DNA from 4 places in the Alloalcanivorax dieselolei B5 genome. Region 1 is predicted to be linked to each of the others. Evidence: predicted binding sites of a transcription regulator. Region 1 holds the regulator's gene; each other region holds the start of a gene.
The links. The regulator sigma-54, encoded in region 1, starts transcription at its own class of promoters, with help from an activator protein. The targets are predictions, from matches to a motif close to TGGCACNNNNNTTGCTNT.
Positions count from the first base shown of each region.

Region 2: the regulator sigma-54 is predicted to act here: its motif matches at 3,563-3,580, upstream of B5T_RS07680 (ANTAR domain-containing response regulator).
Region 3: the regulator sigma-54 is predicted to act here: its motif matches at 5,834-5,851, upstream of nirB (nitrite reductase large subunit NirB).
Region 4: the regulator sigma-54 is predicted to act here: its motif matches at 4,299-4,316, upstream of B5T_RS14305 (MSMEG_0572/Sll0783 family nitrogen starvation response protein).

Region 1 is NC_018691.1:3,972,676-3,979,892, reverse strand. It holds gene B5T_RS17695 (molecular chaperone HscC) at 1-1,124, shown strand, start outside; gene B5T_RS17690 (RDD family protein) at 1,124-2,428, shown strand; gene B5T_RS17685 (HPr family phosphocarrier protein) at 2,524-2,793, opposite strand; gene rapZ (RNase adapter RapZ) at 2,790-3,644, opposite strand; gene ptsN (PTS IIA-like nitrogen regulatory protein PtsN) at 3,717-4,190, opposite strand; gene hpf (ribosome hibernation-promoting factor, HPF/YfiA family) at 4,199-4,498, opposite strand; gene B5T_RS17665 (RNA polymerase factor sigma-54) at 4,567-6,033, opposite strand; gene lptB (LPS export ABC transporter ATP-binding protein) at 6,159-6,884, opposite strand; gene lptA (lipopolysaccharide transport periplasmic protein LptA) at 6,887-7,217, opposite strand, start outside.
Region 2 is NC_018691.1:1,676,086-1,683,302, forward strand. It holds gene B5T_RS07665 (CmpA/NrtA family ABC transporter substrate-binding protein) at 269-1,597, shown strand; gene B5T_RS07670 (ABC transporter permease) at 1,614-2,615, shown strand; gene B5T_RS07675 (ABC transporter ATP-binding protein) at 2,624-3,460, shown strand; gene B5T_RS07680 (ANTAR domain-containing response regulator) at 3,602-4,207, shown strand; gene B5T_RS07685 (CmpA/NrtA family ABC transporter substrate-binding protein) at 4,210-5,370, shown strand; gene metE (5-methyltetrahydropteroyltriglutamate--homocysteine S-methyltransferase) at 5,799-7,217, opposite strand, start outside.
Region 3 is NC_018691.1:3,021,324-3,028,540, reverse strand. It holds gene rmuC (DNA recombination protein RmuC) at 1-319, shown strand, start outside; gene B5T_RS13445 (S1 family peptidase) at 614-2,182, shown strand; gene B5T_RS13440 (hypothetical protein) at 2,155-2,985, opposite strand; gene B5T_RS13435 (aminotransferase class V-fold PLP-dependent enzyme) at 2,997-4,118, opposite strand; gene B5T_RS13430 (TetR/AcrR family transcriptional regulator) at 4,319-4,951, shown strand; gene B5T_RS13425 (DUF1285 domain-containing protein) at 4,948-5,508, shown strand; gene nirB (nitrite reductase large subunit NirB) at 5,901-7,217, shown strand, end outside.
Region 4 is NC_018691.1:3,211,781-3,218,997, forward strand. It holds gene B5T_RS14285 (TRAP transporter permease) at 1-45, opposite strand, end outside; gene B5T_RS14290 (alkyl sulfatase dimerization domain-containing protein) at 476-1,792, shown strand; gene B5T_RS22350 (TetR/AcrR family transcriptional regulator) at 1,816-2,613, opposite strand; gene B5T_RS14300 (aminotransferase-like domain-containing protein) at 2,701-4,095, opposite strand; gene B5T_RS14305 (MSMEG_0572/Sll0783 family nitrogen starvation response protein) at 4,401-4,883, shown strand; gene B5T_RS14310 (Nit6803 family nitrilase) at 4,897-5,925, shown strand; gene B5T_RS14315 (MSMEG_0568 family radical SAM protein) at 5,882-6,982, shown strand; gene B5T_RS14320 (MSMEG_0567/Sll0786 family nitrogen starvation N-acetyltransferase) at 6,979-7,217, shown strand, end outside.

The DNA of each region.
Region 1 (7,217 bases):
TGCACGCCAGCGCCGGCGATAACTTCCTGGGCGGCGAGGATTTCGTTGATGCCATGATCGACGATGTGCTGGCCGAGCATGGACTGAGCCGGGATGCCTTGCCGGCCAGTGTGATGCAGAATCTGTATCTGCAAATGGAAGGCGCCAAGCGTCGCCTGGGCAACGCCCAGACTCTGAACCTGAAGTTGGGGGACCGGGAGGTGACCCACGAGGTGACGCCGGAGTGGTTCGCCCGTGTCGTCACGCCGCTGTTACTGAGAGTGAAGCATCCCATCGAAAGGGCATTGCGGGACGCCAACTTGCACCCTGACAAGGTGGATGACGTGGTCTTGGTGGGCGGTTCCACCCGCCTGGCGTTGTTCCGCTCCACTGTCGGCAAGATGTTCGGCCGGCTGCCCTCCTGTCATCTGGATCCGGATACCGTGGTCGCCGTGGGCGCGACCATCCAGGCCGGCCTGCTGGCGCGGGGGGAAGGGCTGGACGACGTGGTGCTTACCGATGTTTGCCCCTACACACTTGGCACCGGTGTGATCAACGAGGACAACCCCCGGTTGGGCGATTACTTTCTGCCCATCATCGAACGCAACAGCGTGGTGCCGATCAGTGTGGAACGCCATCTGTCCACCGCGTCCAACAACCAAACCAAGATGAAGATCCGGATCTATCAGGGCGAAAACCGCCTGGTGGAGAAGAACGTCTATCTGGGCGAGTTGAGCGTGACGGTGCCCAAGGGACCACGTGGACAGGAAAGCGTGATTGTCCGTTACAGCTACGACATGAACGGTCTTCTGGAAGTGGACGTGAAGGTGGAGTCCACCGGCAAGACCTATTATCAGTTGATCGAACATACGCCGGGTGCCTTGAGCGAAGACGACAAGGCAAGATCCCTGCAACGTCTGGCGGCATTGAAGTTTCACCCCCGGGACGGCGAGGAAAACCGTGCCCTTCTGGCCCGCGGCGAACGACTGTATGAGTCCAGTCTGGGAGACCGCCGGGAGTTCATCGCGGACCTGATGGGACGGTTCGAGCAGGTTCTGGACCGGCAAAACCCTCTGGACATCGCCCGGGTCCAAAAGGAGTTCAAGGAGGCATTGGACAGTCTGGAGAGTGAGGACTGGTTCTGATGGATCCCTGGCGCGTCCTGGGGCTTGAGGCCACCGGGGATACCCGGGCGGTCAAGCGTGCCTACGCGCGCTTGCTGAAAAGCACCCGCCCGGATGAACATCCGGAGCAATTCCAGGCTTTGCACGCCGCCTACAAACGTGCCCTGGGCCTTGCCGAGCAACGTGCCCGTGCCGCTGCCGCCAGCGATACGGAGCCGGAAACGGAAACCGGGAAGCGAACGGAGAAGAAATCCCCTGCCACGGCCGCCGAGACTCAGCCGCTTCCGCCCGAGACACCGGAATGGCCAGCGCCGGTGGTTCCGGTGGAACCTGAGCCGGCGTTCCAGGATCAGCCTCCCCCGCCGGCGCGGGACCCGGAGCCGGCCTGGGCCGCGGCACGTGAGCGGGAGGAAGAACGGGAGCCGGAAGAAGACGAGTGGCTGGCGGCCAGTCGTGAACACGAACGACTGTTGACCCAGTGCCAGGCTTTGCTGGAGCGCGAGGGGCGGCCGGCTGAGGAGAAGGAATGGCGTTTCCTCGCCAACAGTCCCTGGATGCTGGACAGCGCCTTTCACCATGGTTTGGGTGATGCCCTGATGGCGGGGCTGGTGGAGCGGCTTCGGCAGCAGGATAACAAGCCGCCTCTGGATGCGGTGACACTGGCTTATTTGAGCAGCCTGTTCGATTGGGAAGGGCGTCGTGGCTTGCTGGCGGCCCGTTTTGGCGATACCGCCATGGATCGGGTGTTGGCCCCCCTGGATACGAATTCTTCCGGCGATCAGGCCTTATTGCAGGGGCTGCGTGGTGGTAAGGAGACGGTGCCGCCGTCGCGTCAGGCAAGCTCCGAGCCGGCACCCGAAACCCTTTATTTCACCGGCATGACCCTGCGTATGGCCGCTATCGTCATCGATCTGCTGGTATTGGTGGCGCTGTTGGTCATGCCGATATGGGTGGTGAGCGTCATGGTGGCGGATGCTAATGGTGATGCCGATGCCAGTGGTGTTGGCGCTTTCCTCGGACTTTTTGCCATGCTCGCCGTGCCGGCCTATATGCTGATGGCGCTGGTCATGGAGGCAGGACCCAGGCAGGCGACTCCGGGGAAACGGATGCTGGGGCTCAGGGTAACGAATCTGGAGTTTGAGCGGCTGTCATTCCTGCACAATGTATGGCGGGTCATGGCGTTCGTAGTGGTCAATGCGCTGACCAGCAAGGTGGTGATCCTGGTGAACCTGTTCCTGAAAGGGAATCTCCTGCACGATCGCGTCAGCCGCAGTTATGTCATCAACTGGGCGCGCAGCGAGAGGGAGCGGAAGGACGGGCAGTAGACCGGACCACGAAGCCGCTGTAGGAGCTTGCCCTGCAAGCGAATGCGCAACGTTCAAAGAGTTCGCTTGCAGGGCAAGCTCCTACAGTGGCCTCTTCACTCTTCTTCGTCGAAACGGCGGGCGAACAGGTCGGCCAGTTCCGCCATGGCCGGCTGCTCGTCATCGCCGTCCACCCGCACCCTGAGGTTGGTGCCTTTGGCGGCGCCGAGGGTAAGCAGGCCCATGATGCTCTTGGCGTCGACCTGACGCTCGTTGTGAAGCACCTGAATAGTGCAGCTGTAACGTGACGCCACGCTGACCACTTTGGCGGCGGCGCGGGCATGCAGTCCCAGTTTGTTGATGATGGTGAGTTCCCTCTCGATCATCCCTCCAGCTCCCGATGCCGCACATGCAGGGGGATGGCTTTATTGCGCAGGCGCTGAGCCAACTGCTCGGCCAGATAGACGGAGCGATGGCGGCCACCGGTGCAGCCGATGGCAACGGTAACGTAACTGCGGTCGTTGGCGGCATAGCGGGGTAGCCAGCGAACCAGAAACTGGAAAATATCGTCGATCAAATCCTCGGTTTCCTGATGAGATTGCAGGAAGGCCGCTACTTTGTCGTCGCGACCGGTCAGGGCCCGCAGATCGCCGTGCCAGTGGGGATTGGGCAGCATGCGCACGTCGTAGACCAGATCGGCGTCGTTGGGCAGACCGTTCTTGAAGCCGAACGATTGGATCAACAGCGACAGTTTGACGTTGCGGCCGGCTACCCGCTGGCGGATCTGGTTGCGCAGGGAGTGGACATCCAGAGTGCTGGTGTCGATCACCAGATCCGCGCGCATGCGGATGTCGGAGAGCAGTTCGGCTTCATAGGCGATGGCATCGGCCAGAGTGCGATCATCGCCGCTGAGCGGGTGTGGGCGCCGGGTGGCACTGAAGCGTTTGAGCAGGGTGCCGTGATCGGCGTCGAGAAAGATGATTTCCGTTTCCACCTGCAACTTGCGCAGTTCCGCCAGGGTGGAGGGAAAGGCCAGCAGTTGTCGCGGCAGGTTGCGGGCATCGATCCCCACCGCCACCCGCTCCAGCACCCGGTCCTCGTCATCCAGTTGCCCGGCCAGTTGCGGCAACAGGCCCAGAGGCAGGTTGTCCACGCAGTAATAACCGTGGTCTTCCAGTGCTTGCAGAGCCGTGGTCTTACCGGATCCGGACCGGCCGCTGAGAATGGTCAGTTTCATGGCGATTGACGCTTTCTTCCCCGAAAAGACGCCCGGGCCGGGGAGAACCGGCCGCATGGGCCCCGTCGTAGCTTATGAAGCCAGGCGCAATTCGGCCTCTGACTCCACGGCGGTAATATAGAGTTGGTGATCGTCCGTGGCCTGGCGCAGTTCACGCCGATAATCCTCGTCGTTGAACAGGTTGGCCAGGTGACTCAGGGTCTTGAGGTGCTGTTCGGGGTTCTGTTCAGGCACCAGCAGAACGAACACCAGATCCACCGGCCGGCCGTCCACGGCATCGAAGTCCACCGGTTCGGCCAGTTTCAGCAGCAGGCCCACTGCCTGCTCGCAGCGTCCGAGCCGACAGTGGGGGATGGCGATGCCTTCACCGATACCGGTGGAGCCCAGGCGCTCCCGGGCCACCAGTGCATCGAACACGTCCTGGGCACCGAGGTCGCCGCAACTGGCCGCGGCCAGCTCGGCAACCTGATCCAGAAGGCGTTTTTTGCTACCCACCTCGATACCGTTATGGGTGCGGTCCTCGGTGAGAAGTTCTCGTACTCGCATAGATCCGCTTAGTGACCGTGCTTGCGGCTCACGGTCTTCTCCTTGTGTTTGAGAATCTGACGATCCAGCTTACTGGTCAGGGCATCAATAGCCGCGTACATGTCACCGGCCTCGGCGGTGGCGAAGACTTCGCCGCCGGAAATGTGGATGGTGGATTCCGCCTTGTGGGTGTTCGGCTCCGGGGACAGGATTACCTGAATGCTAGTGATCTGGTCGAAATGCCGTTCCAGCTTGGAAAACTTGTCGTCCACATAATCACGAAGGGCTTCGGTGATATCCAGGTGATGGCCACTGATGTTGATTTGCATAGCTGGCTCCTTTGCCTCGTTATTTAACCCCGGCCTCTGGCCCGGGTTATAAGCCGTTTCCCGCGTCGTCAAACCAGACGTTTGCGAGCGCTGGAAGACGGGATTCGCATCGCCTCCCGATACTTGGCGACGGTCCGGCGCGCCACCTTGATCCCTTGCTCATTGAGCAAACTGGCCAGCTTATTGTCGCTGAGTGGCTTGCGAGGGTTCTCGGCGGCGACCAGCTTCTTAATGATGGCACGAATGGCGGTGGAAGAACATTCACCGCCGCCTTCCGTGTCCACGTGACTGGAAAAGAAATACTTCAGCTCGAACACCCCTCGGGGCGTGAGCATGAACTTTTGATTGGTGACCCGGCTGATGGTGGATTCGTGCATCTCCACCGCCTCGGCGATATCGGCCAGCACCAGCGGTTTCATCGCTTCCTCGCCATAGTGGAAGAAGTCCTGCTGCACCTCGACGATGCGCCGGGCCACCTTCAGCAGGGTGTCATTACGGCTTTGCAGGCTTTTCAGGAACCAGCGCGCCTCCTGCATGCAGTTACGCAGGTACTGGCCGTCCTCGCCCTCGGTGCGGCGGGCCAGGCGGGCGTACTGGGCGTTCAGGTTGACCTTGGGCAGGACTTCTTCGTTCAGTTCCACCCGCCAGCCGCCGCGGAAGGGGCGCACCACCACATCGGGAACCGCGTATTCCGCCACCTCGCCGCCGATTTGTTCGCCCGGGGCCGGGTCCAGGGTGCGCAACAACGCCAGGGCGTCGAGGAGATCGCTTTCCGTCACCCCCATGGTGCGGCGCAGTCCGGCATAGTCGTGCTTTTCCAGTAGCGCGAGATGCCCGAGCAGGGCGGTCGCGGTGTCCAGGTGCGGGGTGTCGGCGGGCTGTTGGCGCAATTGCACGCCCAGGCATTCGGCCAGATCACGGCTGGCCACGCCGATCGGGTCGAATTGCTGCAGTCGGTGCAGGACCGCCACCACTTCGTCTTCCTCCACCGGATCATCGGCGTCGGCGATTTGCCGCTCGGCGGTGTCGAGCAGATCATCCAGGGGCAGGGACAGGTAGCCACGGTGGTCGAGGGCGTCGATGAGGATGCCGGCGATGACCCGGTCCCGGTCGCTCATCGGGCTGAGATTGAGTTGCCAGAGCAGATGGTCCTGGAGGGTGACCGGAGCGACGTGGCGCTGTTGCCAGGCGTCGGCGTCATCGTCCTCGCCGCCGCCCGAGCCGGAACCGGACTGGCCCACATAGAGGTCGTCCCATTCGCTGTCGCTCTCCACCGGTCCATCCACCAGGTCGTCCAGGGCCTCGTCGCGTTCGAGGTCCATTTCCTCCGCTTCCCAATCGTCATCGGCGGGGGTGTCGTCCTCGGTGTAGGCCTCGACCCCCTCTTCAAGTTCCAGCAGGGGGTTGGTTTCCACCGCCTGCTGGATTTCCTGGCGCAGGTCCAGCGTCGACAGTTGCAGCAAGCGAATCGCCTGCTGCAACTGCGGCGTCATGGTGAGCTGCTGGCCGATCTGGAGTTGTAGACTCGGTTTCATACTGCCTTGGTGGTCCGGTGAATCGCCAAGGCGGCAGAATAGCAGCGTCTTTCAAGGTTTCGCAATTCATTTAAGCAATATGTATGCCAATGTTGAAATTGCAATTGAAAAAGAGTAGAGGCGCGTCATAGCCGAAAGTCGGCGCCCAGATAGACGTCGCGGACCTGTTGATTACCGAGGATGGTCTGGGAATCGCCCTCGGCGATGATGTTACCGGCGCTGCAGATATAGGCGGTATCGCAGATATCCAGCGTTTCGCGCACGTTGTGGTCGGTGATCAGCACGCCGATGCCGCGATCCTTGAGATGACGAATGATGCCCTTGATGTCATTCACCGAGATCGGGTCGACCCCGGCGAACGGCTCATCGAGCAAAATGAACGCCGGATCCGTGGCCAGGCCACGGGCGATCTCCGCCCGCCGCCGCTCGCCACCGGACAGGCTCATGCCCATGCTGTCGCGGATATGGGTAATGTGGAATTCCTCGAGCAGATTGTTCAGCTCCTGCTCGCGCTCGGCTTTGCTCAGTTCCTTGCGGGTTTCGAGGATCGCCATGATGTTCTGTTCCACGGTCAGACGGCGGAAGATGCTCGCCTCCTGAGGCAGGTAGCCGATACCGCGCTTGGCGCGCCCGTGCATGGGCAGGTGGGTGATGTCCTCGCCGTTGATCTCGATGCGCCCGGCGTCCGCTTCCACCAGCCCGACGATCATGTAAAAGCAGGTGGTCTTGCCGGCGCCGTTGGGGCCCAGCAGGCCCACGATCTGGCCCGCTTCCACTTCCAGGGAGACGTCCTCGATGACACGGCGCCCTTTGTAGCTTTTGGCCAGTTGGCGGGCATTCAGTTTCGCCATGGTCAGGGGCTCTCCGTTTCATTGGGGGTGCTGTTGGCGGGCGATTGTGGCGCGCCGTCGTCCTGGCCCTGGTTGTCTTCGCCGGTTTGCGACGCCTCGTCGCCGTTATCGCCGCTCTGAGCCTGGGAGGCATTGGCGGCGGGAATCACCAGCCGCACCCGTTTGTCGCCCTCGCTGCTGGCATCCATCCGTCGGGAGTTGAGGTCATATTCCACCCGGGCCCCTTCGAAGGTGTTGCCCTGATGCTGCACATAGGCGTTGCCGGTGAGGATCAGACGACGGCGCTTGAGATCGTAGACCAGGTTGTCGGCGTGGGCGTCCAGGTCCTTGCCT
Region 2 (7,217 bases), 2.3 Mb from region 1:
CGCCCGTGTCCTCCGTTTTTCTCTCCTTGCGACGCTAACTTTCTGAGCTGAAAGAACTTTTTCTATTGGCACAGGGTTTGCTCTCTTCTTCCCACGAATGACAAACCGGTGAGGGTGCCGCCAATGGCGGTGGCGCGATCACGAGCAAAGGCGCTCAAGAACGTTCGGCGATATCCGCTGATCGTTCTTGGGCGCTTTTTTTTTGTTCCGAAACACAGAAGGGGTATGACGCATGATGGGAATTCAACGGTGGTGCCGCCGGCTGGCGATGCTGGCGGGGTTGGTGGCGATACCGGCCCTGGCCGAGACCGTGGGCTGGCCGGAGAAGGCGGAACTGAAATTCGGCTTCATCAAGCTGACCGACATGGCGCCGCTGGCGGTGGCCTACGAAAAGGGCTACTTCGAGGAGGAAGGGCTGTTCGTGACGCTGGAAGCCCAGGCCAACTGGAAAGTGCTGCTGGACCGGGTCATCGACGGGCAACTGGACGGCGCCCACATGCTGGCCGGGCAGCCGCTGGGCGCCACCATAGGCTATGGCACCCAGGCGCACATCATCACCGCCTTCAGTATGGATCTGAACGGTAACGGCATCACTGTTTCCAATGACGTCTGGCAAGCGATGAAAGCGTCCCTTCCCGAGCAGGACGGCAAGCCGCTGCATCCGATCAAGGCGGACGCCCTGAAGCCGGTGGTGGAAGCCTACCGCAAGGAAGGCAAAACGTTCCGCATGGGCATGGTGTTTCCGGTTTCCACCCACAACTACGAGCTGCGTTACTGGCTCGCCGCGGGCGGCTTGAATCCGGGTTTCTATGCGCCGCACAAAGGCGATACCAGCGGCCAGTTGCAGGCGGACGTGTTGCTGTCGGTAACGCCGCCGCCGCAAATGCCGGCGACCCTGGAGGCGGGCACCATTCACGGTTATTGCGTCGGTGAGCCGTGGAACCAGCAGGCGGTGTTCAAGGGCATCGGCGTGCCGGTGATCACCGACTACGAAATCTGGAAAAACAATCCGGAGAAGGTGTTCGGTGTCAGCAAGGCGTGGGCGGACAAATACCCCAACACCCATATCCGCGTGGTCAAGGCGCTGATTCGCGCCGCCAAGTGGCTGGACGAGAACGACAACGCCAATCGCGCCGAGGCGGTGAAAATCCTGGCCCGCCCCAACTATGTCGGCGCCGACGAGGAAGTGATCGCCAATTCCATGACCGGCACCTTCGAGTATGAAAAGGGCGATATCAGACCGGTGCCGGACTTCAATGTGTTCTTCCGCCACAACGCCACCTACCCGTACTACTCCGATGCCATCTGGTATCTGACGCAAATGCGCCGTTGGGGGCAGATCAGCGAAAGCAAACCGGACAGTTGGTATCTGCAAACGGCGCAAAAAGTGTATCGGCCCGATGTCTATGCCGCTGCCGCCAAGGCCTTGATTGATGAAGGCAAGATGAGCGCCGCCGATTTCCCCGACTTCGAAAACGAAGACGGCTTCAAGCCGCCGCAAAGCGAGTTCATCGACGGCATCACCTATGACGGCCGTCACCCGAACACCTATCTGAATCAATTTCCCATTGGTTTGAAGGACGGCGACCGCCTCTGAGCGGCGAGGAGGATCCATGGTGACGATGACGCTACCGGACTGGCTGGCGCCCTATCGCGATCTGATGCGCGGCAAGGCCGGGCCGGCGCAGCAACAAGCGGTGTTGCGGCAACTGGTATGGCCGCTTCTGGGTATCGCGCTGTTCCTGCTGCTATGGCATTGGGCGGCGCAGAATATTCAGACGTCGCTGGGGCAGTTTCCCGGCCCCGCCACTGTATGGGAGCAAACCCAGGCGCTCTATCAGGAGCACCGTGAAGGGCGGCAGCGGGAAGCGGCCTTCCATGAGCGTCAGGAGAAATACATCGAGACGCGCCTGGCGCAGCAACCGGACTGGCAACCGGTACGCCGGGACTATACCGGCGCGCCCACCTTTTTCGATCAGGTCGGCACCAGTCTGATCACCGTGATGAGCGGCTTTCTGCTGGCTTCGGCGCTGGCCATACCGCTGGGCATTGTGGTCGGCCTGAGCGCCGGCGTGCACGCGGCGGTGAATCCGCTGATTCAGATTTTCAAACCGGTATCGCCGCTGGCCTGGCTGCCGCTGGTGACTATGGTGGTCAGCGCCGTTTACACCAGCAGTGATCCCTGGCTGGCCAAGTCGTTTCTCACTTCCATGTTCACCGTCACGCTGTGTTGTTTATGGCCCACCTTGCTGAACACCGCGGTGGGCGTGACCTCGGTGAGCAGCGATCTGACCAACGTGTCGCGGGTGTTGCGTCTTAATGCTTTCGAGCATGTGCGCCGTATTGTGTTGCCCTCGGCACTGCCGATGATGTTCACCGGTCTGCGATTGAGTCTGGGGATCGCCTGGATGGTGCTGATTGCCGCGGAAATGCTGGCGCAGAATCCGGGTCTCGGAAAATTCGTCTGGGATGAATTCCAGAACGGCAGCTCCCAGTCACTGGGACGCATCATGGTGGCGGTGCAGGTGATCGGGTTGATCGGTTTTCTGCTGGACCGGCTGATGCTGGCGCTGCAACGGTTTCTGGTATGGGACAAGAGCGCCGCGCAGCGCTAGGAGAAGGTATGACAGCATTATTGGAACTGTCCAACGTAGGCATGGCCTTTGATACACCGACCGGGCGTTTCGAAGCCTTGAAGGGGGTGAACCTGAAAATCGCCGCCGGTGAATTCGTGTCGCTGATCGGTCACTCCGGCTGCGGCAAATCCACCGTGTTGAATATTGTCGCCGGCTTGCTGCACGCCACCGATGGCGGTGTGATTCTGGATCGCCGGGAGGTCACCGAACCCGGCCCGGAACGGGCGGTGGTGTTCCAGAACCACTCGCTGCTGCCCTGGCTCACCGCCTTTGAGAACGTGGAACTGGCGGTGCGGCAGGTGTTCCGCAAACAGAAAAGCAAAAAGGAAATGCGGGACTGGGTGGCCTATAACCTGGAGCTGGTGCACATGGCGCACGCCATGGACAAGACCCCTCAAGAGATCTCCGGCGGCATGAAGCAGCGGGTGGGCATTGCCCGGGCGCTGGCCATGCAACCGCGCGTGCTGCTCATGGATGAGCCTTTCGGCGCGCTGGACGCGCTTACCCGTGCTCATCTGCAGGATTCACTGATGGCGATTCACGCGCAACTGGGCACCACCGTGATCATGATCACCCACGATGTGGACGAGGCGGTGCTGTTGTCCGACCGCATCGTGATGATGAGCAACGGCCCGTCCGCCACCATTGGCGAAGTGCTGCCGGTGGCGCTGCCGCGCCCCAGGGACCGGTTGGCGTTGGCGGACGATCCTGTTTACCACCGCTGCCGGCAAAAGGTGCTGCGGTTTCTCTATGAGAAGCAAAACAAGGTCACCGCCTTGCCCAGCCGTCCGGACCCGGCGGCGCCGCAGCGGCAGCAGGCCTGATCGGCGTCACGACGGTGCGGAAGAGGGCGCGGTTTTGCACTGGATTGGTGCGCTTTCCGCGCCCCGGTCCGTGCGCGGCATGAAAACCGGGCCATGACCGCTTGGCACAGCGGTTGCTACAACGGGGGGAAGCCAACCAACATGGATGCCGACAAGCCCATGCCATTGAAGATCATGCTGGTGGACGATCAGCCGCCGCGGGCAGCGATGCTTGAGCGGGCCCTGGAAGATGAAGGGCACGTCATTCTGTGCCGCCTCACCAGCGCCGCCGGTTTGTCACAGAAAGTGATGGCGTGCAATCCGGACATGGTGATCGTCGACATGAACGCGCCGGACCGGGATACGCTGGAGAGTATGGCGCTGGTGCAGCGCGACATGCCCCGTCCCATCGTCATGTTCTGTGGCCAGGACGACGAGGACCTGATCGTCGCCGCGCTGCGCGCCGGCGTCAGTGCCTATGTGGCCGGCGAAACAGACCTGTCCCGGGTGCGCGGCGTGATGCGTGTGGCCACCGCCCGCTTCCGTGAATACCAGGCGCTGCGAGAGGAACTGGAGCAGACCCGGGAGGCGCTGGAGGAACGCAAGCTGATCGAGCGCGCCAAGGGCTTGTTGATGCAACGGCGTCGCCTCAATGAGCAGGACGCCTACGCCATGCTGCGCCGGCAGGCCATGAACACCGGGCAACCTCTGATCCAGGTGGCCCGTTCGGTGTTGGATTACGCCGATCTGTTGAAAGCCCAGGGGTGACGATGAAGCAAACACAGCGTGTCCGTATCGGTTACATGCCGCTCACCGACAGCCTGCCGCTGGTGGTGGCTCAGCAAGCCGGTTATTTCGCCGATGAAGGGCTGGAGGTGGAACTGCAACCGGAGTGGAGTTGGGCCAGCTTGCGTGATCGCTTGCTGGTGGGGCAGGTGAATGCGGCGCCGATGCTGGCGCCCATGCTGTTGAGCACATCCCTCGGCCTGGGTTGCATCAAGAAGCCGCTGGCCACGGCCTTTTCCATGGGCGTCAACGGTAATGGCGTGACTGTGTCGCCGATGCTGTATCACGGTCTGTGCGCGCTGGCGTCGGGGCCCTCGCCCCAGGACATGGCGGTGGCGCTGAACAAGCTGGTGGCGGCCCGTGCCAGCGCGGGTGACGCGCCGCTGGTACTGGCGGTGGTGTTCCCGTTTTCCTGTCACGCCTATCAATTACGCCACTGGCTGGCGGTGGCCGGTCTCGACCCGGACCACGACGTCAAGCTGGTGGTGCTGCCGCCCTCGCAAATGGTGGATCACCTGCGGTTGGGGCATATCGACGGCTTCTGCGTGGGCGAACCCTGGAACAGTCTGGCGGCGCTCACCGGCGCCGGACATTGCATTCTGTCCGGCTACCAGATCTGGGAAAACGCGCCGGAAAAAGTGCTGGCGGTGACCCGTGAATGGGCGGCGGCCCACCCGGATACCCACCGGGCTCTGCTGCGCGCGCTGTATCGGGCGGCGGCCCATGCCGATGAGCACCTGCAGGCGTGTCTTGAGTGGCTGGCTCACCCGGCCTGGCTGGGCGTGCCGGCGGAAGTGATCGGTGCGCCGTTTTCCCAGCGCCTGCCCGGCGGGCTCACCGGTCAGCCGTTCCCACGTCATCATTTTCATGTGTTTTCCGCTTACCAGGCCAATTTCCCCTGGCGTTCGGACGCGGAGTTTCTGCTCGGGGAGATGCAGCGATGGCGGCAGGGCCGTATCGAAGAGAAAAGCACTTTCGCCGCGCAATGCTACCGCACGGATCTGTATCGGGACGCGGTGGGGGATCTGACCAATCTGCCGGAGGTGGATCACAAGCCGGCGGAAAGGCACGCCGGCCAGTGGCGGCTACCCGGCGATCCAGCGTCGGTGGAACTGGGGCCGGACCGGTTGTTGCAGGTGGAGTAAGGGGGGAACGGGACCAGGTTGCCCTCCATCTTGGGCAGCGGAGCCGTGTTATGCCTTTACGGGAACGCCGTGAATACGTCCTTGTAGGCTTCCGGTCGAACGTCCCTGTTCGACAGGATCCCGCAAAGGCATAACGCGGCTCCGCTTCGAGGTAAGCGAAGCGCAGGAGTCCTTCCGGCCGTCGCCGAGACACCACGACAGAATGGAGTGGTTTTCCCTTTCCTGAAAGGTTCGTCATTGTTGGGGCCCGGAACGCGGCGGCTCACTCGAAGCGGGTCTGTACGGAGGCCTTCCGGGACCCTGTTTGACAGGGACGTCAAACCGGGAGCTTACAGGGATGTATTTACAGCGATCCCGGAAGGCCTCCGTGCAGACCCGTGCCCCCGATGGAGGCACTAACTAAGTCCCGTTAATCCACGATGGACCTTTTACCCCGCCCGTAATTGCTTGGCGGCGGCCACCATGTTGGCCAGGGCGCCCTGAGTCTCTTCCCACTTGCGGGTTTTCAGGCCGCAATCCGGGTTGACCCACAGCCGTTCCTTCGGCAGCCGCTCGGCGGCTTTTTCCATCAAACCCACCATCCAGGCCACGTCCGGTTCGTTGGGGGAGTGGATGTCATACACCCCCGGGCCGATGTCGTTGGGGTACTGGAAGTCGCGGAACGCATCCAGCAGCTCCATATTAGAGCGGGAGGTCTCGATGGTGATGACGTCCGCGTCCAGCGCGGCGATCGCCTCGATGATGTCGTTGAACTCGGAATAGCACATATGAGTGTGGATCTGAGTGTCATCATCGACCCCCACGGTGGCCAGGCGGAAGCAGTCCACCGCCCAGTCCAGGTAGGCTTGCCAGTCCCCCTGGCGCAGCGGCAGGCCTTCGCGCAGGGCCGGCTCGTCGATCTGAATCACCTTGATGCCGGCGCTTTCCAGATCCTGTACTTCGTCACGCAGGGCCAGGGCGATCTGCTTGCAGGTTTCCGAGCGCGGCTGATCGTCGCGCACGAAGGACCATTGCAGAATCGTCACCGGACCGGTGAGCATGCCCTTCACTGGCTTGTCGGTGAGGGACTGGGCGTAGCGGGCCCATTCCACCGTCATCGGATCAGGACGCTGCACGTCGCCGAAAATGATCGGCGGTTTCACGCAACGGGAACCGTAGCTCTGCACCCAGCCGAAGCGGGTGAAGGCGAAGCCCTCCAGCAGCTCACCAAAATACTCCACCATGTCATTGCGTTCGGCTTCGCCGTGCACCAGCACGTCCAGTTCCACTTCTTCCTGATAGCGGATGCAGCGGGCGATTTCCTGCTTCATCTGTTCGGTGTAAGCGGTGTCATCGAGCTTGCCGGCTTTCCAGTCCCGGCGTGCCTCGCGGATTTCCCGGGTCTGCGGGAAGGAGCCGATGGTGGTGGTGGGGAACGCCGGCAGCTTCAGCGCGCCCTGTTGTTTGGCGATACGTTCAGCGAACGGGCTCAGACGATCACGGGAAACATCACCGCTGGCGGCGATCCGCTCGCCCACGGCCGGGTTATGAATGCGGATTGATTCAGCGCGTGCCCGCAGGGCCTGGCGTTGTGCCCGCAGGCCCGCCTCGGCGGTGGCGTCGTCGTCCAGCGCGCCGCCCAGCAGGGCCAGTTCGTCCAGCTTTTGTTTGGCGAAGCTGAGCCAGCTTTTCAGTTCGGTATCGAGCTTGTCTTCCTGGTCCAGGTCCACCGGGCTGTGCAGCAGGGAGCAGGAGGGCGCCAGCCACAAGCGGTCGCCAAGTGCCTCCTTGAGCGGTTTCAGCCTCGCCAGAGCGGCATCCAGGTCGGTACGCCAGATATTGCGACCGTTGATGTAACCGAGGGAGAG
Region 3 (7,217 bases), 950 kb from region 1:
CACCACCTTGCTGGTGACCCTGCGTACTATTCAGAACATCTGGCGGTACGAGTATCAGAATCGTAATGCCCTGGACATCGCCGACCGCGCCGGCCGTATCTGTGATCAGGTATCCCTGATCAGCGAATCCCTGGAGGATGTGGGAGACAAGCTCGGCAAGGCGCAACAGGCCTGGGAAACGTCCTACAAGCGGCTCACGGAAGGGCGTGGCAACCTGCTGGGGCAGGCCCATAAGTTGCGGGATCTGGGGGCCAAGGCCCGGCGCAATCTGCCGCCTCCGGTGGAGGATGACGGAGACGAGGGCATCAGCGACCAGTAAGCCACTTTTTATAGTGCTATAAATTGTAGATAAAAAACTTAAATAGGCGCCTATCGTGTGGTTAATCTGCACGAAATGGCGCCTTTTTATTGTTTTTGCACATGCCTTTTTGTGATGCGCGTCACAGTGATATATCCTTAAATAAATACTAGGTAGAATTTCTCATTAATCTGGGATTAATGTCCTGTCTCTTTGCGAAATTGCCTTGGTGGGTGTGGTGTGAATTTGCGTATCTTTGCTGCTTTCTCCTGTGTGCTGCTTTGCCTGATGCCCTTGGGGGGCCGGGCACAGAGCATGTCGCCACAGATTATCGGGGGGGAACCGATAGCAACGGCGCCGTCCTGGATGGCGGAACTGGAGGTGAGCCGTTCCGGTGATCCGGAACAGGGCTCGTTTCTGTGTGGCTCGGTCCTGGTGGCGCCCCGTTGGGTGCTGACGGCGGCACACTGCGTGCGTGGCCAGAGTGGTAGTCAATTGAAGCCGGAGCAGCTGTTCGTGGCTCTGGGCAGCGCGGACCGTGACGGGGAGCCGGCGGAGCGCTGGCCGGTGCGGGCGGTGCATGTTCATCCGCACTTCGTCTACGGTGTTTTCTACAACGATCTGGCGTTGCTGCAAATACGGGGAGAATCGGCCCTGGCCGCGCTGGACCTGGCCAAGAACCGGGAAATGCAGGCGTTGATCGACGGCGCCGCCGAGCGGGCCCTGACCGCCTACGGTTGGGGTACCACTGAGAGCGGAAGTGCTCCCCGGATGCTTCATCAGGTGGCGCTGGATTACATCACCCCGGAGCGCTGCGCGCGTCACTGGTCCAACCTTACCGATCAGCAGCTGTGCGCCGGTGAACTGCAAAGACAAGGTGAGCCGGGGCGCGATACCTGCCGGGGAGACAGCGGCGGGCCTCTGGTCTATCGCTATGACGGCCGCTCCTGGCTGGCCGGCATCACCAGCTATGGCCCGCCCCAGTGCGCCACACCGGAGGTGCCGGGCGTCTACACCCGGGTCAGTGATTACCTGGCGTGGCTGGAGAGCACCTCCGGCGATGACCTGGTGGATCTGCACAGCCGTCCGCTGGGAGGGCGCCGCTACTACAGCCCCCCGGGCGAGACTCTGACGCTGTCTTTGAGGCTGGAGAATCAGAGCCGGGTCAATGCGGCGCACCGAGTGGGCGCCCGTATCGATCATGACCAGGGGGTGCGGATCAGTGCCGATGAGCTGGCCTGCAGTGACCATGACGGTTACAGCCTGTGCCGGGGTGATGCTTCGCTGGCGCGCGGGGCCAGCAGCGGCGATTACCGCTTGCGGGTGCAATCCAGCACGGGTGCGACGGTGCAGTCCCGGTTGTGGATCTGGCCGGACAGCGCCGCCCACGATTATTACCGGCTGGAACGGGATGCGGTGACCGCCATTTTCAGCGATCAGCCGGATCTGCTGATGGCCGGAACCCAGCGACTCAACGGCGACACCGTCACCCTGGAAGCCCGGTTGATCAATCGCGCCACCCATTTCCCCGCCCAGGATGCCTGGCTGTCGTTCCGGATTCCGCAAGGCTGGTCCTGGAAGAGCCTGCCCGAGGGGTGCAGTGGTGGCGCTGTGGTTCGGTGTCAATTGGGGGACCTGGCGGAAGGGGCGCAGGCCAGTCGGTTACTGGTGATCGAAGGAGAGGGCGAGGGCCGGGTCTATTTGGATGGTGGCTCTTCCAGCGGCGATTTCCCGGCCGGCGATACCCAATTGTCGTTCCTGCCATCCCAGGCGCGGGCGGAGACGCCTCGTGCCGAAGCTGGCGGCAGCGGTGGTGGTGGCGCCCTGGGACTGGGGTGGTGGCTAATACTGTTGATTTACGGGTTATCCACCAGACTCAAATGAGAGGCGCGCTGTTCCGAGGCCATGGCGCTGGCGTTCCCTTTCCACGGAATAGCCTGAAATCCGGCGGGGACCTGATCCAGCAGATAAGGGGCCTTGATCACGTCGAAATAGGGCGAGTGATCGAAGTCGGCGGCGTGGAACAGGCGCGGCTGCAGCCGCAGCAATCGTGAGCCGTCGTCTTCCGGCCGTTTCACCAGCGGATAAACCGGGAATTGAATGAAAGCGAAGGCTTCGCCCACCAGACTGCCGCTGAGGGTACGCAGCAGCTCGGTGGCCAGGCGATTGGCGAGGCGCCGGCGCCAGCCATTTGGCATTGCGCGCCAGGGAAACAGCCAGAGCAGCATCAGCGTGCTCCAGGAGGTGGTACTGCCGGTGCCGACCCGGCTGATGGCGTAGCGCAGCGCGTCCTGACGCTCGTCCGTGGACAGATTCTGTGCCCGGCAGACGCGCAGATGCAGGCCGCTGAGCGTGCTCAATTCCCGCACCCGTAACCCTCTCTCCAGGCTGGCATCCAGCACCAGTTGGGTGTCCGGTTCGCAAGGCACGTAATCGGCCAGCAGGGCGCGCAGGGACGGGTCGGCGACGTCATGCAGGCGGCCGATATAAAACAGGGCACGGGAGAATCGGCTGCCGGTGAGCCGCCGCAGCCGCCGGTCCAGGGCGCTGTCGCTGTCCACCAGCAACACGTCGCAGGGCTGCAGCAGGACACGCTGATGGTCCAGGCTGCTTTGCGGCCAATCCTTGCTGCCGTCCTGACGTTGCAGGCGCTCGCACAACCATTGATAGAGTCGTTGGGTTCGCATGGGGCGCTATCCTACAACAGCGCCACGGCACGGTCGATGACTGACTGGTCAGTATGGAAGTGGGGCGAGAAGCGCACGCCGCCGCCGCGCTGGGCGCAGACCACGCCGCCCTGACGCAGACGTTCGAAGGTGGATTGCGGTGCCTCGCCGGGCAGCCGGAAGGTGACGATACCGGCGCGGCGGCGTGGCGCTTCCGGGGTCAGCAGTTCCGCGCCGCGCGCCTTGAGGGCGCCGATCAGGCCGGTCACGGTATCGCTCAGGCGCTGTTCCACCGAGGCCATGCCCACCTCTTCCAGTAATGACAGCGAGGCGTTGAGCGCATGGGCGCACAACAGATTGGGACTGCCGCACTCGAAGCGCCGGGCGTCGTCCGCCGGTCGCCAATCCTGGCGATCAAAGTCGCTGCTGTCGGCCACCATGTGCCAGCCGAACTGGCGCAGGCGCAGCCGGTCGCGGGCTTCCGGCCGGGCGTAAAACAGCGCCAGGCCCTCCGGCCCCAGCATCCATTTGTGGCCATCGGCAACGACGAAATCCGCATTGATGCTTTCGGCGTCGAAGACGTGAGCCCCCAGACTCTGGATCGCGTCCACGCAGAACAGCACGCCCCGTTCCCGGCACGCGGCGCCGATCGGCGCCAGATCCAGGCGAATACCACTGGCGTATTGCACCGATGACAGCGACACCAGGCGTACACGGGGGCCAAGCGCATCGATGACGCGCTGCTCGGCGTTGTCCCCGTCCACTGACACCTGGATCACTTCCACACCCTGTTCGGCCAGGGCCTGCCAGGGAATGCGGTTGGAGGGGAACTCCTGGTCGCTGATCAGCACCTGATCGCCGTCCCGCCAGGACAGCCCCTGGGCGATGACGGACAGCCCTTCGGAGGTGTTCTTGAGCAAGGCGATGTCCTCGTGTGGCACACCGCCGATCAGCGCCGCGAGGCGGCCGCGCAGGGTCTGCTCGGTGTCGAGCCAGCGCGGATAGTCCCGCGCGCCCACGGTGATGTTCTGCTCGGCGAAACGCACCACCGCGTCCCGGGTGCGTTTCGGCCAGGGTGCCACGGCGGCGTGATTGAGATAGAGCACGTCGTTTTCAAGAGGGAATTCCGCGGACAGATCCAGAGCGCTGGCCATGTGATGATCGACTCCATTGTCATTGCCGGGCGGGCGGGTATCATCCTGCCCGAAAGGGGCATCGATAATTCGCCGGAACAGATGGCTCACAGCATGACCGATTGCCGTGGCAGGTCAACCTGGCCCGTGATGCACGGTGCCCGGGGGTGGGATAAACTGTGGTGAATCGCGGGATTCACCGGTCTTGGGAGTAAGGATGAATGGCTGATCTGGAAAAAGCGACGCGTAAGGCACAGGAGTTCCGGCAACGAGAGCAACAAATCCTCGATACCGCTCTGGAATTGTTCCTGGAGCAGGGAGAGGATCGTGTCACCGTGGAAATGATCGCCGACCGGGTGGGGATTGGCAAAGGCACCATCTATAAGCACTTCGAAACCAAGAACGAGATCTATCTGCTGCTGATGCTGCGTTACGAAGAGGATCTGGCGGCGGTGTTCAACAGTATTTCCGAGGACGACGACAAGGAAAAACTGACCCGCGAGTATTTTCGTTTCCGCATCAACGATCCGGCCCGCTACCAGCTGTTCGACCGGCTGGAGAACAAGGTGATCAAGGACCACGCGGTGCCGGAACTGGTGGAGAAACTGCACAACATCCGCGAAGCCAATTTCGAACGCCTCAAGAGCATCGTCAAGGCGCGCATCAGCGAGGGGTCTCTGGAAGACGTGCCGCCGATTTATCACATTTGCGCGGCCTGGGCGCTGGCCCACGGCGCCGTGGCGCTGGTGCAGTCGCCGTTCTATATGGGACTGATTGACGAAAAGGAGGATTTCCTCGACTTCCTGATCGAGATCGGTATTCGCATGGGCAATAAAGGACAACGCCGAAAATGACTTCCGCCGATTCCCTGTTGGCCTTGCTGGAAAAGGCCGAACGGGACGAGCAGGGGCTGCCGCCGGTGCATCAGTGGCACCCGGAACATCAGGGCGAAAGCCGTATGCGCATTGCCCGTGACGGCACCTGGTACTACCAGGAATCGCCGATTGAGCGGGAACGCATGGTGCGGTTGTTCTCCACCATTCTGTTGCGTGAAGGCGGCGACTACTTCCTGATTACGCCGGTGGAAAAGTTGCGTATCGAGGTGGACGACGCGCCTTTTGTCGCCACCGACGTACAGCAGGTGAAGGACGGCGGCGTCGACAAGCTGGTGTTCACCACCAATGTGGGGGCTCACGTGGTAGCCGGCGAACGGCATCCATTACGGATAGAGCACGATCCGGACAGCGGTGAGCCGTCCCCTTATCTGCACGTGCGCGATAATCTGGAAGCGCTGATTTCCCGCAACATGTTTTATCAACTGGTGGAATGGGCCGGCCATGAAGAGCGGGACGGCGTGACCCACTTATATATCGACAGCGACGGCACCCGTTTCCCCCTCGGTTCCTTCTGATACACAACCAGACCGGACTACGAAGCCGCTGTGGGCGCTTGCCTTGCAAGCGAATCTTTTGCGCCGGAAGCCGAATTCGCTTGCAGGGCAAGCGCCTACAGCGGCCTGGTAGCGACCTCCGATTTCATGTCTCCCAGGCCAGCAAGCAGACTTTGGGGCTGGCGTTTCAGCGGGCCGCCCCACAACCGGGCCCGTTTTTGTCCCAAGATGGCGCACCATAATCTGCCTCGAAATGGGGCGCCGTTGCCCGCTGCTAAAGCGAGCGTCCCTTCCCCTGATCGTTCTACAGAGTCTTAAACCCCTTTAAATCAAGGGGTTATGCACATGGCATGGGCTTTGCTTTCTCCCTGTTCAACAGTTGGCAAGCTGAAACGGTGAAAGGGGACATTCCCATGACGAAACAAAAGGTGTTGCTGGTAGGCCACGGTATGGTGGGGCAGCGCTTTCTGGAAGCGCTGGCGGACCGTGGTGGTCTTGATCACTACGACGTGACGATCCTGTGCGCGGAGAGCCGGCCGGCCTATGACCGGGTTGGCTTGACCCGTTATTTTACCGAGCGCGATGCCGATGCCCTGTCGCTGGTGCCGGATGGCTTCATGGCACAACCGGGGCTGACCCTGAAGCTGTCCACCCGGGTGCGCGAGATCGATCGGGACGCCAGGGTAGTGATCACCGAGGCGGGAGAGCGGCTGGATTACGACAAGCTGGTGCTGGCCACCGGGTCCTACCCGTTCGTGCCGCCCATTGACGGCAACGACCGCCCAAACTGCTTTGTTTACCGCACCCTTGATGACCTGGACGAGATTATCGCCGCCGCGGATCAGGCCCGTATCGGCACCGTGGTGGGCGGCGGCCTGCTCGGCCTGGAAGCGGCCAAGGCGCTGCACGACCTGGGGCTGGAAACCCACGTGGTGGAATTCGCGCCGCGTCTGATGGCGGTTCAGGTGGACGATCTCGGCGGCGGTTTGTTGAAGGACAAAATCGAAACCCTGGGCGTGACGGTCCACACCAGCACCGGCACCCGGGCCATCGTCGACGGAGAACAACACCGCCATCGCATGGACTTCGGCGAGGACCACCACCTGGAAACCGACATCATCGTGTTTTCCGCCGGCATTCGTCCGGAGGACAGCCTGGCCCGTGCCAGCGGGCTGGAGCTCGGTGAACGGGGCGGGGTGGTAATTGATGATTACTGTCTCACCTCCGACCCGGACATTTTCGCCATTGGCGAGGTGGCGTTATGGCAGGGCCGGATCTTCGGTCTGGTGGCGCCGGGCTATCAAATGGCGGAGACCGCCGCCGCGCGCTTGTGCGCGGATTCCGAGCCCAGCTTCCAGGGTGCCGATATGAGCACCAAGCTGAAACTGATGGGCGTGGACGTGGCCTCGGTGGGGGATGCCCATGGCCAGACGCCGGGCGCCCGCAGCGCGGTGTTCTTCGACCAGAGCACCGGCGTGTACAAGAAAGTGGTGGTCAGCGAGTGTGGCAAGAAACTGTTGGGCGCGGTGCTGGTGGGCGATGCCAACGATTATGGCAACCTGCTGCAACTGTGCCTGAACCAGATTGACCTGCCCGGAGAGGCCGCTGCTCTGATCGCGCCGGCCGCCGGCGATGCGCCCATGCTCGGCGCCGACGCCTTGCCGGACAGCGCCCAGATTTGTTCCTGCAACAATGTTTCCAAGGGCGCGCTGTGCGCCGCCATCGATGAT
Region 4 (7,217 bases), 760 kb from region 1:
CACGGCAATCGCCAAGCCAAGCCGACGACTTGAATCTGTGAGCACTCTCCCTCTCCCGTGGACATCGAAGTCCACCTTGGTTTTTTTGTGCGCTCATCAGATCATGCCGATTTAATGACTGTCAATTAGATTGTTACCAATACCTCAAACGCCATGACAATTTATTCATTGCCTGACACTGCCCAAAGAGGCATAAGTGAACATTCGTTCAAGACGCAAATTTTTATCCTGTAAAAACCATAAGTCATTGTATTTATTTTATTTTACCTTAAATTAACATGAAAAAAACGCACAGATGTCGGCATGCAGAATCTCACCCCAAAGAAACTTCGACTCGCCACTTCCATCTCTAAACCAAACATGATTCCCCTAAAAAGTAATGCGAGAACATGAATTTCACCTATCTTTTCTAATGAAGTGACATTACTTTAGGTAGCACTCTGTTCCTGATTTTCACCCTCAGAGGAGACCTCAAGTGATCAACGAAGAACTCAGAGCTATCGGCGATGCCTGCTGGGACCGGTTTGATTTCGGCCGTGACTGGAATCGCCATCTGCACGGCAGCCAGGTCATACCGATCAATGACCACCTGGTCTACATCGCTTCGAAAGGCGTGGTGGGTAACGTCACCGTCCTCAATACCGGACAGGGCCTGGTGGTGTTCGACAGCGGCAGCCGCAATACCGCCGCCGCCATTCATAAGGCGATCCGCGCCTGGTCGGACCAGCCCATCCGTCATGTCGTCTATACCCACGGCCATCTGGACCACGCCTTTGGCACACCACTGTTCGACCAGGAAGCACAACAAGCCGGGGAGCCCAAACCCGAGGTCATCGGCCAGGCCAACATCCGCCGCCGTTTCGAGCGCTATCAGAGCAGCGCTGGATGGAATGCACGCATCAACGGCCGGCAGTTCAAGGTGGCGGGCTTCCACTGGCCGGAGGAGTACCGTTACCCGGACCGCTTCTATGAAGAACAGATGATTCTGGAATGCGGCGACAACCAGGTGGAGCTCAACCACGGCATGGGTGAAACCGACGACCATACCTGGAGCTGGATTGCGGAGGACCGTACCGTTATTACCGGGGATTTCATCATCTGGGCAGCGCCCAATGCCGGCAACCCACAAAAGGTCCAGCGCTTTGCCCACCAATGGGCGCAAGCCTTACGCGCCATGGCAGCAAAGAAACCGGAAGTGCTGGTGCCCGGCCACGGACCGGCGGTGTTCGGTGCCGACCGTGTCGCCACACTACTGGACGACACCGCCACTTTCCTGGAGACCATCCATGACCAGACTTTGGAGGGTATGAACCAGGGCTTGCCCCTGGCCGATATCGTGCAACAGATGACGCTGCCCGAAGGTCTGCTCGACCGGCCCTATCTGCATCCTTCCTACGATGATCCGGAGTTTCTGATTCGCAATGTCTGGCGTTTGTACGGTGGCTGGTATGACGGCAATCCAGCGCACTTGAAGCCGGCACACCCGGACGCGCTAAGCGGTGCCCTGGCGGAACTCTGTGGCGGAGCACAAGCCCTGACACAGGCCGCGGCCAAGCACCTGGACCAGGGCGATCTGCGCCTGGCCGGCCACCTCAGTGAAATGGCGGTGCGCGCGGAACCGGAGAATCAGGAAGCTCACCGGGTTCGCGCGGCTGTGAATCAGGTACGGGCCAAAGCAGAGACCTCGCTGATGGCCAGGGGCATTTTCACCGATGCCGCCAACGCCTCACTGAAGGCACTGGGCGGTGACGGTGGCGAGGGCTATTCTCGAAATCAAGTTGGTATCGGATAAAGCTTTTTTAATTCTCACGGCGCTTAAGTGGCACCAGGATCAACACCCTCGGTGCCACCATAGGCAGTATCCCCGTAGATGGAAACCTCAATATAGGCTGGCAACCCATGGCGCGCCCCGGCTTCCCGAATGGCTGCCAGCGTGGCTGGTGACAGGGGCGCATCGTACATCGCCGCGGTGGAGGTAATCATATCTTCCACGCGAATCCAGCCTTCCTCATACCTGAAATCCTCCCCTTTTTCCCACAGAATGCGCTCCAGCGCCGCCAGGCCGTTAGTGTGGATATACTGCATATTGAGGAAGCGTTGCTCAATGATTGCCCGAGGAATATAGGGACGGCTCTCACGTAAAGCAGCCAGGCACTTCTCCATTCCCTTTCCATACATATTGTTGAAATACAGCCAGAGTTTGCGCTCCATACGTAGTTGCACAAGGAAGCGCAGATAGAAACTACGATTTCCATCATCCAGTAGGTAACACGCCAATGGCATGATGGCGCAGCGTACCGTCTGTTCGGTGGACAAAGGCCTTCCGCCGTTGCCACGCTTCATCTCGTCAAACATGGTCTGGCGGGCATGATCAAGGGGATTCGCACGCAACGACAAAACGGATTCGATGATCGCTTCCCGGGAACCGAAATAATAATGGATCGCCGATTCGTTTTTCTGTCCGGCCTCCTCACGAATCTGGCGTAAGGAAGCGCCCTGCACGCCATGGATGGCAAAGACCTTCTCCGCCGCCAGGGTCAGCTCCAATTTGGTTCCGGAAATCTCTTCCGCCTTGCTCTTCTTACGACGCGTGGGTTTCCTTGCTGCCGCCATCCTTCTCCACCCTTTACAAAAATTAATGGAACAATACTAACATTATTCCATTAGCCGGGCTTGCGATCCCTGTTGATTGCCACTGGCTCAGAAAAAACCGGCGCTGGCCGCACCGGGCTGATCCAGAGTGTCGGCAATCAAATGCAGTGCGTGCGCCAGATCCTGACGGCTGATCGGCCCGCCAAGGCACAATCTCACCGCCTCCGGCGGCTTGCCATTCACCGCGAAGGCATCACTGACCACGACATTGATGCCCTGCGCTCTCATGCGCGCGGCAAAGGCCACCCGGCTCCAGGGCCCGGGCATTCGCAGCCACACGTGGAACGCTTCGGGGTGGGTTTGGTAATCGGCTCCCGAAAGGTTTTCGTTCACCAGCGCCTGCCGCAACTGCGATTCCTTACGGGTCAGAGAAACCGCCAGATCGGCCGTTCCATCCTGCACCCAACACGAGGCCAAAGCCGCCGTGACCGGAGAAGCCATTACCGTGGTGGCCCGCAACGTGACCGCCAACCGGGATTTCAGACGCGCTGAAGGCAACACCAGGTATGCGATTCTCAGTCCCGCTCCAAGCGATTTACTGAACCCACAGAGATAGTAGGTCAGCTCAGGCGCCAAGGCGGCCAGCGCGGTGGGTCGGTGGGTCGGCAACAAACCATAGGCATCATCCTCGATGATCGGCAGGCTATAGCGCCGGGCGACCTGGACCAGCCGCTGGCGGCGCTCCTCACTGAGCGTCACTACCGCAGGATTGAGTAACACCGGATTGCAGTACAGCGCCTTGGGGCGGTGCTCCGCGCATAACCGCGCCAGATCATCCGGGTCGATACCGTCCTGATCCAACGGCAACCCGATCAAGCGAATCCCGAGCTGGCCGGCGATGGCGCGCAGGCCCGGATAAGTCAGTGCCTCGCACACCACCACATCTCCGGGCCGGGCGAGACTGCCAAGCACCGCCAGCAACGCGCTCTGTACGCCCGGGCAGACCAGAACCCGATCAACATCAATGGTCAGCGGGCGGCGCTGCAGCCAGGCCACCGCCGCCGCCTTGTCCTCGGCGGACCCACCGAACCCCTGGTAGCGCATTAATGGCTGCAGGTCCGGCCCCAGGGCACGCAGCCCCGCCTCCATGCGCTCTCGCAATAGCGGGTTCCCGGATTCCGGCGGCAGGTTCATGGTCATATCCACGGCGCGGTCGGCGCTGGCGCCGCGACGACTTATTCCCCCCGGCCGACACACAAAAGAGCCTTGTCCAACCCGAGAATAAATCAAACCGCGCCGCTGGGCCTCGTTGTAGGCCTTGGAGATCGTGGCGTAGTTCAGACTCAGCAATCCCGCCAGGTCCCGCAACGGCGGCAACCGCTCTCCCACCGCCAGCCGCCCGGCAAGGATGTCATCGGTAATGGCATCGGCAATCCGGATATAAATCGGCTTGTCGCCGTCCTTGAGAATAGGCCGCCAGGGCTCGTCACGGACGTTCTTCACTTTTTCCCATCTCCAAAAATCAGCGTTTTCGCACCACCGAGGGGCATAACCCGCACCGACACGGATCAGTTCGCGAGCCACTGCCCCGTTCCCACCGCCCACTTTGATTGGTCCGCTCTTCCTACCATTGACGAAAAAGTCGCCAAGAGCACGGTGCATTAGCGCAAAACCAGACCAACCAATCAATCAATTTTTTATTTGATTGGCACTTTGATTGCAATTGTTAATGCCGAGATTGTTAACGCAGAGGATGGCGACCAGATACGGACCGCCCCCATTGCTTCCATCACTCCGAGGAGACCGTTATGCCTACCGTAAGCAAAGCAGCACATCAGAAAGGTGATTTTTTTGTCGACTACGAAGAAAAGGTATTCGAGGACGTCAAGGCGGAGCCCGGAGAAAAGGCATTGGTGACCTTTCATACCGTTGCCTTTGAAGGCTCCATTGGCCTGGTCAATATGTTGCAGGCCACAAGATTGTTGCGCAAAGGGTTCGACACCTCGGTACTGCTCTATGGTCCCGGCGTCACCCTGGGTGTCCAGCGTGGTTTCCCGACCCTCGGCGATGAGGCGTTCCCCGGGCATATGGCGATCAATAATCAGATCACCAAGTTCATGGGAGAAGGCGGCAAGGTCTACGCCTGCCGCTTCGCTCTTCAAGCCCTTTATGGGCACGGCGAGCCGTCATTGATTGAGGGGATCACACCAATCAATCCATTGGACGTTCTGGATCTGGTACTGCTTCATCGCCGGGACAACGCCTTCATCCTCGACACCTGGACCCTGTAACCGGAGAGGCGCGATGAGCGATGCTCGCACGGTAACGGCCGCGGCGGCCCAGGTCGCCCCGGACCTGGAAATTCCCGGCGGCACCTTGAACAAGGTCTGCGCCCTGATCGAAGAGGCCGCCGGACAGGGTGTGGAACTGATTGTGTTCCCGGAAACCCTGGTGCCCTACTACCCGTATTTCTCGTTCGTGCGCGCGCCGGCGTTCTCCGGCCCGGACCATCTCGCGCTGTATCAACAGGCGGTGACGGTACCGGGCCCGGAGATCGACCGGGTCGCCGCCCTGGCCCGCCGCCACGCCATGGTGGTGGTGCTGGGCGTCAACGAGCGGGATCAGGGCACGCTGTACAACACCCAGGTGGTGCTGGACCGTGACGGCCGTCTGCTGCTCAAACGCCGCAAGATCACCCCCACCCATCATGAACGGATGATCTGGGGCCAAGGCGACGCCAGCGGCCTCACCGTGGTGGACAGTGGCGTCGGTCGCATCGGCGCCCTTGCCTGTTGGGAGCATTACAACCCGCTGGCGCGCTACGCGCTGATGACTCAGCACGAGGAAATTCACTGCGCGCAATTCCCCGGTTCCATGGTCGGCCAGGTGTTCGCCGATCAGATCGAGGCGGCCATGCGTCATCACGCGGCGGAGTCCGGCTGCTTCGTGGTCAACGCCACCGGCTGGTTGGAAAACCATCAGATCGAAGCGATCACCACCGATCCGGCGCAACAGAAAGCGCTGCGCGGCGGTTGCATGACCATGATCGTATCACCGGAGGGCAAGGTACTCGGCCAGCCCCTCACCGAAGGCGAAGGCCTGTGCGTGGCGGAGCTGGACATGGGCCTGATCCTCAAACGCAAACGGATGATGGATTCGGTCGGCCATTACGCCCGCCCGGAACTACTGAGCTTGATGATTGACCGCCGTCCGGCGGCCACCTCCCACGATCTCACCCGATACGGCGGCGACAGCGATCCCGCCTTTGCCATTGCCAGGAGCGACGACGATGAGTGCGAACAGCAAGCTCTCCGAGCGGCAGCTCATCAATGAACTGCAAACCCGGGGTGTACGCCTGACCGATCCTGCCGCCGGAGCCCCCAGCCGGCGCGGCGGCGCCGGCCCGTCCGATCACAAGGCCGTCGAGATCGGCGGCAAGGTGGTAATGATCCCGGTGCACACCGCCGGTGCCGGTAACTCACCCTATCGTCTGGATGGCGCCAGGGTATCGCGCGACGGCCAGGAAATCGCGCGTATGGCGTTCACCGATACGCCGCGCTTCTACGATCTCAAAACCGCCGAGGGCATACCCTACTCCCACATCGCCACCCTGCATGGCAAGGATGTGCTCGCCACCACCGTGTTGCAGACCTGCATTCGCTACAACAATCGCAAGATCTCGTGCCAGTTTTGCGCCATCGGCCAGTCCCTGGACGAAGGCCGCACCATCGCCCACAAGACCCCGCAGCAACTCGCCGAGGTGGCGCGGGCGGCGGTGGAATTGGACGGCGTCAAACATATGGTGATGACCACCGGCACCCCGAATCTGCAGGATCGCGGCGCCCGGGTGCTGTGCGACAGCGCCGAAGCGGTAACCGCCGCCGTCGATCTGCCGATCCAGGGTCAGTGCGAACCACCGGATGATCGCGCCTGGTTCCGCCGCTTGCGCGACAGCGGCATCCAGAGCCTGGGCATGCACCTGGAAATCGCCACCCCGGCGCTGCGCGAGACCCTCATGCCGAGCAAGTCATCGATCACCGTGGAACACTATCTGGAGGCGTTCGCCGACGCCGTGGACGTATTCGGTCGTGGCCAGGTGAGCACCTATCTGCTGGCCGGGCTGGGCGACACCGTCGACACCACTCTCGCCTTATGCGAGCGGCTGGTGGCTCTGGGCGTCTATCCCTTCGTGGTGCCGTTCGTGCCAATCTCCGGCACACCACTGGCGCATCACCCAGCGCCGACGGCGGCACACATGAAGCGCATTCTGGAACCGCTTGGCACGCTGTTACGCAAGGCGGAGTTGCGCTCCACCGAGATCAAGGCCGGCTGTGGCCGCTGCGGCGCCTGTTCGTCACTGTCCGCGTTCGAGGAGGAGGCCGCCTCATGATCCTGGAACCGGTCAAACCATTCCGCAGCTGCGAATACGCGGTGAAAACCACGACCGAGGCGTGGGAATACCGCGCCGCGCGCACGCTGCGCCAAACGGTGTTCTGCCAGGAACAGCGTCTGTTCGAGGACAACGACGACGATGCCCACGATCATCACGCCATCACCATCGTCGCCCTCGCCTACGTGGCCGGTGGCCCGGAGGAAGTGGTCGGCACGGTGCGCATCCACAGCGA